2 regions of the Micromonospora sp. NPDC093243 genome follow, and region 1 is predicted to be linked to the other one. Evidence: riboswitches for the same ligand, from Rfam matches in the RefSeq annotation. Region 1 holds a riboswitch; the other holds the start of a gene.

What was found. A riboswitch is a leader RNA that binds a small molecule or an ion and turns the genes downstream of it on or off. The one in region 1 is predicted to bind thiamine pyrophosphate.
Region 2: it holds a riboswitch for thiamine pyrophosphate, as region 1 does, so the genes downstream of both, ACIP9D_RS27355 (ECF transporter S component) here and thiE (thiamine phosphate synthase) in region 1, are expected to answer to the same signal.

Annotation. Positions count from the first base shown of each region.
Region 1 is NZ_JBIVNT010000004.1:561,717-566,130, forward strand. Features, by position in the region: gene ACIP9D_RS16335 (thiazole synthase) at 1-101, opposite strand, end outside; gene thiS (sulfur carrier protein ThiS) at 98-298, opposite strand; gene thiO (glycine oxidase ThiO) at 289-1,455, opposite strand; gene thiE (thiamine phosphate synthase) at 1,449-2,075, opposite strand; TPP riboswitch at 2,070-2,179, opposite strand; gene ACIP9D_RS16355 (ThuA domain-containing protein) at 2,461-4,414, shown strand, end outside.
Region 2 is NZ_JBIVNT010000009.1:78,937-83,350, reverse strand. Features, by position in the region: gene ACIP9D_RS27365 (SIS domain-containing protein) at 1-737, opposite strand, end outside; gene ACIP9D_RS27360 (alpha/beta hydrolase) at 772-1,602, opposite strand; TPP riboswitch at 1,676-1,782, shown strand; gene ACIP9D_RS27355 (ECF transporter S component) at 1,858-2,442, shown strand; gene ACIP9D_RS27350 (ABC transporter ATP-binding protein) at 2,603-4,021, shown strand; gene ACIP9D_RS27345 (energy-coupling factor transporter transmembrane component T) at 4,018-4,414, shown strand, end outside.

The sequences.
Region 1 (4,414 bases):
ATGGCCTGCTCCAGCACCTGCAGGTTCGCCGCGCCGCCGGTGCCCAGGATGAGCCGCGAGGTGAAGGGCACGCCGCCGATCTCGAATGTCACCCCGCTCACCCGCCCTGGGCCGCGCTGAGCACCTCGACCCGGTCGCCGTCGCGCAGCACGGTCGCCGGCCAGCCGGTCCGCGGCACCACCTCGCCGTTCACCGCGACCGCGAGCCCGCGCTGCTGCGGGGTGACCTCGCGGACCAGGTCGGCCACCGTCGCGCCGCCGGGCAGCGTGCGACCGGCCCCGTTCACCGTCAGTTCCACCGGTCCCCCTTCATCGTCGAATCAGTTCCACCGACGGCGGCCGGGCCCGCGACGGCGAACCGGTCCGGTCGGAAGGGCGCGAGCAGCGGATCGGGCTCGCCGGTGCTGACCAGGTCGGCGATCAGGTCGGCGGTGACCGGGGTGAGCACGATCCCGTGCCGGTGGTGCCCGGTGGCGGCCAGCACGTCCGGCCGGCCGGGCAGCGGGCCGAGAATGGGCGCGTTGTCCGGCGTGCCGGGCCGCAGCCCGGCGACCGTCTCGACCAGGTCGTACTCGGCCAGTTCGGGGAGCAGCTCGACCGCGGCGCGGAGCAGGCGGAGCACCGCACCGGCGGAGACGTCGGTGTCCCGGCGCTCCTCGACCGTCGCCCCGACGACCACCTCGCCGCTGTCCCGGGGCACCAGGTAGACCTGCTCGCTGTCGGCGTACCCCCGGATGACGTGCCGGAAGCCCGGCGCCGCGCCGCCCGGCGCGCGGAGCCGGAGCACCTGTCCCTTCACCGGCCGGACCGGCAGCCCGGCCAGCGCGGCGGCGCCGCAGCCGGCCGCCACCACCGTGACGGGCGCGTCCAGGTCGGCCAGCCGGCGCACCGGCGCGGGCACCAGCACCGCACCGGCCCGCTCGGCGGCGGTACGCAGCGCGGGCACCAGCAGCCGCGGGTCGATCTGGTGGTCGGTGGGCGCGAGCGCCCCGCCGCGTACCCGGGTGGCCAGCGCCGGCTCGTGGTCGCGCAGCTCGCTGGGGCGCAGCGGGCTCACCGGCAGGCCGAGCCCCTGCTGGTACGCCCAGAGCCGGCGCGCCTCCGCCAGGTCGTCCCCGGTCAGCCCGACCATCAGGGTGCCCTCGGTCCGGTAACCGAGGTCGGCGCCGGTCGCCTCGGTCAGCTCGGCGGCGAACGCCGGCCAGCGGGCGGCGGACTCCACCAGCAACCCGGTCAGCTCCCGCTCACCGAAGTACGCCTCGGCGACCGGGGAGAGCATGCCGGCGGCGACCGCCGACGCCCCCGAGCCGGGGGCCGGGTCGTGCACGACCACCCGCAGCCCGCGGGCGGCGCACCGCCAGGCGATCGCCAGCCCGATCGGTCCCGCCCCCACGACCGCCACGTCCGGCCGGGCCCGGTCGTCGGATCGCGTCGACGGGGACCGGCCGGTCAGCACGTCAGGGCCCCGAGCAGCTGGGTGGTCGCGCGGGCCGGGTCGGCGGCGGCGGAGACCGCGCCGACCACCGCCACCCCGTACGCTCCGGCGGCCCGCAGCGCCGGAACGCCGGAGGCGGTCACCCCGCCGATGGCGATCACCGGCACGTCGACCGCCTCGGCCACCGCCCGCACCCCGGCCGCCCCGATCGGCGGCGGCAGGCCCTCCTTGGTGGTGGTGTGGTGGCAGGGGCCGACCCCCAGGTAGCTGGCGCCGGCGGTGACCGCCTCGGCGGCCGTGCCCGGTTCCCGGGCGGTGGCGCCGAGCACGGCGGCCGCGCCGAGCACCCGGCGGGCCGCCCCGACGGGCAGGTCGTCGGCGCCGACGTGCCCGCCGGCGGCGCCCACCGCCAGCGCCACGTGCAGCCGGTCGTTGACCAGGCACCTCGCCCCGTACGGCGCGCAGAGCGCCAGCACCCGGCGGGCCAGGTCGTACGCCTCGCGGTCGGTGGCGGAGTCCTCGACCCGGACCTGCACCACGAGTTCGGCACGGGCCGCCGACAGGGCGGCGCGGACCACGGTGAGTGGGTCCCGCCCGGGTCGGGTGTCGGTGATCAGATGCAGTCGCCCAAGGGACAGCACGGCAACACTCCTCCCTGCGCCGGCATTACCCGGATCAGGTTCAACGGTCGGGGGCTGTCAGCCCCCCTCTCAGCCCGGTACACCGGGCTCCCGTGGGTTACTTGCGTGTCACGGTACGACAGATCCGTCGGGCTGCCAAGGCGGGGGTCGGTGACGGATCCGACTGGGCGCTTCATGCGGTCCTGTTCGGAATGTCGCCCGCCGTTGCAGAACCGTTACCCGCTGGCATCTTGCCCGACATGCATCCAGCGGAATTAATTTGTTCAGCGATTCGACAAAATGCTGGCGTGGACGCCCTGGCACGGTGTCCGCACCGGCTCCATCTGGGACGGTCTTCGGCGAGCCGGCCCCCGCGATCCCTGTCCACCGCGACATAGGAGGCGGCGTGTCCCGATCTCGTCGTGCCCGTATACCCCTCACCGCAACCCTGCTCTCGTTCGCTCTGGCCGCGTCGACCCTTTTCGGCGCGCCCGCGCAGGCGGCACCGGCCGCCGCGCAGATCCCCCCGCGGGACGCGCAGGCCGCGACCCCGGTCACCCAGGTGCTGCCGAAGGCCGCGCAGGCGGCCGACGAACCCTTCTCCGTCCTGGTCTTCTCCAAGACCGCCGGTTTCCGGCACGACTCGATCCCGACCGGCATCGCCGCCATCCAGCAGCTCGGCGCGGCCAACGGATTCACCGTGGACAGCAGCGAGGACGGCGCCGCGTTCAGCGACGCCAACCTGGCGAAGTACCAGGCGGTGATCTGGCTCTCCACCACCGGCGACGTGCTCGACCCCGAGCAGCAGGCGGCGTTCGAGCGCTACATCCGCGCCGGCGGCGGCTACGTCGGCATCCACGCCGCCTCGGACACCGAGTACAGCTGGTCCTGGTACGGCGACCTGGTCGGCGCGTACTTCGCCAACCACCCGGCGAACCAGCAGGCCACGGTGAAGGTGGAGGACCACGCCCACCCGTCCACGGCCGAGCTGCCGGACCGCTGGTCCCGGTTCGACGAGTGGTACAACTACCAGACCAACCCGCGGCCGGACGTGCACGTGCTGGCCAGCCTGGACGAGAAGAGCTACACCCCGGGCGCCGGCGCGATGGGCGCCGACCACCCGATCGCCTGGTGCCAGGACTTCGACGGCGGCCGGTCCTGGTACACCGGGGGCGGGCACACCCGGGAGTCGTACGCCGAGCCCGAGTTCCTGGGCCACCTGCTCGGCGGCATCCGTACCGCCGCGGGCGCGGCGGACGCCGACTGCGGCGCCTCGAAGACCGCCAGCTTCGAGAAGGTCGCCCTGGACAGCAACACCAGCAACCCGATGGAGCTGGACATCGCGCCCGACGGGCGGGTCTTCTACATCGAGCGCGACGGCCGGGTGCAGATCGTCAAGCCGGACACCGGCAGCACCGTCACGGCCGTCGACCTGGACGTCTTCACCGGTAACGAGGACGGCCTGATCGGCATCCGGCTCGACCCGGACTTCGCCACCAACCACTGGGTCTACCTCTACTACGCCCCGAACGACGGCGTCGCGCGCAACCTGCTGTCCCGGTTCACCGTGACCGGCGACACCATCGACCCGGCCAGCGAGAAGCAGGTGCTGCGGGTCGACACCCAGCGCAACACCTGCTGCCACGCCGGCGGCAGCATGGCCTTCGACGGGGCCGGCAACCTCTACCTGGCCACCGGTGACAACACCAACCCGTTCGAGTCGAGCGCGTACACGCCGATCGACGAGCGGCCGGGCCGCCAGGACTACGACGCCCAGCGCACTTCGGGCAACACCAACGACCTGCGCGGCAAGGTGATCCGGATCCACCCGGAGGACGACGGTACGTACACCGTCCCGGCCGGAAACCTCTTCGCGCCGGGGACCGACAAGACCCGCCCCGAGATCTTCGCGATGGGCTTCCGTAACCCGTTCCGGATCGGCACCGACCCGAAGACCAACACGCTCTACGTCGCGGACTACGGGCCGGACGCCAACGCCGACAACCCGACCCGGGGCCCCCGCGGCCTGGTCGAGTGGAACATCGTGACCCCCGGCAACTACGGCTGGCCGTACTGCACCGGGACGAACGAGGCGTACAACGACTACACCTTCCCCTCCGGCCCGAGCGGCGCGAAGTTCGACTGCGCCGCGCCGGTGAACAACTCGCCCAACAACACCGGCCTGACCAACCTCCCGCCGGTCGTCCCGGCCACCGTCGACTACGGCTACGCCGGTGACGCCCGGTACCCGGAGATCGGCGGCGGTGGCGCCCCGATGGGCGGCCCGGTCTACCGCTACGACGCCGAGCTGAACTCCGAGCGCAAGTGGCCGGCGTACTACGACGGCAAGGCGCTGCTCG
Region 2 (4,414 bases), on a different contig from region 1:
CGGATCCGGCCGGCGTAGCGGGCCTCCAGCGCGTGATTGTGCTCGTCGCCGCCGGCGATGTTGGCGGAGAGGTAGACCGGGGGCCGCTCCCCCGCGGCGAGCAGTCGGGCCACCACCTCGACCGTGATCTGCTGCGCGAGCAGCGCCGCGGTGATGGAGGAGACCGCGCCGACCGCGCCGCCGCCCGGCAGCGGCAACGTCGCGTCGCCGTACGGGGCGCCGTTGTCGAGCACCACGTCGGCGAGGTCGGCGAGCTTGCGCCCGGACGGGTGCCGGGAGGTCATCCGCGCCGAGTGCTGCGCCGAGGTGATCGCCACCAACCCGTGGCCGCGCTCCTTGACCAGGCTGGCGAACTCGACGATCGCACCGTTCACGCCCGAGTTCGAGGCCACCACGAAGACGTCCGCCGGGCGCACCGGCGCCAGCTCGTAGAGGCGGTGCGCGACCGACGGATCCCGCTCCAGGGTCGGCCCGAGCAGATCGGCCGGCGCGCCGCCGTGCAGCACCAGATCCCGCAGCGCGATCTTGTTGGTCGGCACCAGCCCGCCGGCCCGGCCAGCGATCTCCATCGAGAGCGCCTCGGAGTGCCCGGTGCCGAACGCGTGCACCACCCCGTCGGCGCGTACCGCGTCGGCGAGCAGGTCCGCGGCCCGACCCACCGCCTCCCGCTGGCCCGCGGCGACCCGGTTCATCGTCTCGGTCACCACCGCCAGGTAGGCGTCGGCGCTCAACGTCATGTCTCCTCCATCCCTAACGACCGCCGGACGCGGCTCAGGCCAGGCCCCGCACCCGGGCGACGATCGCCTCGGCCAGTGCCGCCGGCGCCTCGTCCGGAATCCAGTGGGTCACCCCGGGCAGCTCGACGAAGCGGTAGTCACCGGACACGTGCTCCGCGCACGCCTCGGCGGCGGTCCGGCCGATGGCGATGTCCCGGTCGCTCCAGACGAACGTGGTCGGCACGGTCACCGGCCCGACCGCGGCCAGGTCACCCCGCGACATCGCCCGGTACCAGTTCAACGCCCCGGTCAGCGCGCCCGGCGCGCGCATCGGCTCCGCGTACGCCGCCACCCGGTCCTCGTCGCCGACCCCGGCGAGCATCCGGCGCAGCGCCGCCGCCCGCAACCCGAGCAGCACCTTCTCCGCCTTGCCGGGCTGCCGGAACAGCACCATGTACGACGAGCGGACCTTCTGCTGCGCGTCGTGCGCCAGCGCGTACGCCATCGCGGCGGGGTGCGGCACCGAGACGGCGGTGAGGGTACGGATCCGGCCGGGGTGGGCGGCGGCCACGGCCCAGGCGACGACGGCGCCCCAGTCGTGCCCCACCAGGTGCGCGGCCTCGACGCCCAGCGCGTCGAGCAGCGCCACCACGTCGGCGACCAGCTCCGCCAGCTGGTACGCCTCGACGGCCTCCGGGCGGGCGCCGGGCGAGTAGCCGCGCTGGTCCGGCGCGTAGGTGCGCAGGCCGGCGGCGTGCAGGGCCGGGGTCAGGTCGTCGAACTCCCCGCCGTGCTGCGGAAAACCGTGCAGCAGCAGAACGGGCGGGCCTTCCTCCGGTCCACCGGCGCGGACGTCGAACGTGAATCCTCGGGCGTCGATCCGCATGATCAGCAGCCTACCCAGGCCGGCCGGCGTCGCCCGGCCCCCGGTCGCGGTGCTAGCGTCTGTGGAACAACTTCACATCCGACAGGGGAGCGCACAGCGCTGAGAGTGCGGGCACACGCCCGCAGACCCTCGAACCTGATCTGGGTAATGCCAGCGCAGGGAGTTCGGTCGACCTCCAGCCGCGCCGCCGTCCGGTTCCACCGGACGTCGGCGTGCGTCTTCTCCTGGTTCCTCCACAGAACTGGGAGCACTCGCATGACACAACCCGACACGAACCGTTGGCGGACCGTCGACATCATCGTGGCCTCGGTGATCGCCGTCGCCTTCGGCATCATCTTCTGGGCCTGGGGCCTGCTCTGGAACGGTCCCGCCGACGCCATTCCGCTGCCCGGCCGGGCGGTCCTCTACGGCGTCTGGCTGGTCCCCGCCGTCCTGGGCGGGCTGATCATCCGGAAGCCCGGTGCCGCCTTCTTCACGCTCACGGTCGCGGCGCTGGTCTCGGTGGCGCTGGGCAGCAGCTGGGGCTGGACGCTGGTCATCCAGGGCCCGCTGGAGGCGGCCGCCGCGGAGCTGGCGTTCGCGGCCTTCGGATACCGCAACTTCAAGGCGCCCATCGCGCTGCTGGCCGCCACGCTGGCCGGTCTCGCGGCGGCCATCTACGACGTCTTCGTCTGGTACCCGGAGACCTCGTGGGTCAGCTTCCGGCTCCCGTACATCCTGATCACCGCTGCCAGCTCACTGGTGATCGCCGGCTTCGGCAGCCTCGCCCTCACCCGGGCCCTGGCCAACACCGGCGTCCTCGACCGCTTCCCCGCCGCCCGCGAACGCCCCGCCATCTAACCCCCACCCCCCTCCCCCACCCCCCGGACCCGTTGATCAAGAGGTTTGCGTCAACGGCGGCCCGATTTCTGACGCAAACCTCTTGATCAACACGACGGGGCCGGTAGCGGCGCGGGCCGGTAGCGGCGCGGGCCGGTAGCGGCGCGGGGGGAGGGGTGTGGTGGGCGGGGTTGAGCTGCGGGGGTTCGGGTGGCGGCACGCCGGGCGCAAGCGCTGGGCCGTGCGCGACGTGGACCTGCGGATCTCCCGGGGCGAGCGGGTGCTGCTGCTCGGCCCGTCGGGGGCCGGCAAGAGCACCCTGCTGGCCGCGCTCGCCGGGCTGCTGCCGGAGGACTCCGGCGAGCAGGCGGGCACCGTCGAGATCGACGGGTTGGATCCGCGCAAGGACCGGGAACGCGTCGGCATCGTCTTCCAGGACCCGGAGAGCCAGCTGGTGATGGCCCGCTGCGGCGACGACGTGGCGTTCGGGCTGGAGAACCGGGGCGTACCGGCCGCGGAGATCTGGCCCCGGGTCGACGAGGCGCTGCGCCGGGTCGGCTTCCCGTACCACCGGGACCGGCCCACCGCCGCCCTCTCCGGCGGCGAGCAGCAGCGCCTCGCGCTGGCCGGGGTGCTGGCCCTTCACCCCGGCCTGCTGCTGCTCGACGAGCCGACCGCCAACCTCGACCCGGCCGGCGCCGCGCTGGTCCGCGACGCGGTCGCCGGGGCGCTGGACGCCGACACCACGCTGATCCTGGTCGAGCACCGGGTCGCCGAGGCGCTGCCGCTGGTCGACCGGGTGGTGGTGCTCGAACCCGGCGGCGGCGTACGCGCCGACGGCACCCCAGAGGCGGTCTTCGGCGCCCACGGCGACGCGCTCGCCGCCGAGGGCGTCTGGGTGCCCGGCCGGACCGTGCCGCCCCGGCGCGCCACCACCGCCCCGGGCGACCTGCTGCTCACCGCCGACCGGCTCGGTCTGCCACCCCGGCTGGCCGACACCGACCTGGCGGTACGCGCCGGCGAGGCGCTCGCCGTGCTCGGCCCGAACGGGGTGGGCAAGTCCACCCTTGCGCTGCTGCTCGGCGGGCTGCTCCGGCCGGGCACCGGCGCGGTGACGGCGAGCCCGGAGCTGGCCGGCCGGGACGCCCGCACTCCCCCGCACCGCTGGCGCGCCCCCGCCCTGGCCAACCGGATCGGCTCGGTCTTCCAGGACCCGGAGCACCAGTTCGTCACGAGCACCGTCCACGACGAGCTTGCTCTCGGCCCGCGCCGCACCGGCCGGCCCGAGGCGGCGATCCGGTCCACGGTGGACGAGCTGCTGGACCGGCTGCGGCTGACCGCGCTCGCCGGCGCCAACCCGTACACCCTCTCCGGTGGCGAGGCGCGGCGGCTGAGCGTCGCGACCGCCCTGGCCACCGCGCCCCGCCTGCTGGTCTGCGACGAGCCCACCTTCGGCCAGGACCGGCGGACCTGGCTGGAGCTGGTCGACCTCTTCGCCGAGCTGCGCGACGCCGGGCACGGCCTGGTCACGGTGACCCACGACCCGGAGTTCGTCGCCGCGCTCGCCGACCGACAACTCACCCTGGACCGGCGGTCGTGATCGGCCTCGAACCCGTCGCCGTGCCCGGGGCGCCACTGGCCCGGCGCAACCCGGTCGCCAAGCTGGCCGCCGCGCTGGTCTTCTCGATCGTGCTGGTCGCCACCCTCGACCCGGTCGCACCGGCGATCGCCATCGCGGTCGAACTGGCGCTGCTGCCGCTCTTCGGAGTGCGTTACCGGGTGCTGGCCCGGCGCGCGTGGCCGCTGCTGGTCAGCGCGGTCGGCATCGTGATCACCCTGGTGCTCTTCGCCGCCGAGCGCTCCGGCCGGGTGCTGGTCGAGGCCGGCCCGGTCGTGGTCACCTCGGGCGTGCTGCTCACCGCGCTCGGGCTGGTGCTGCGGATGTTCGCGGTGGCGCTGCCCGGCGTGATCGTGTTCGCCACCACCGACCCGA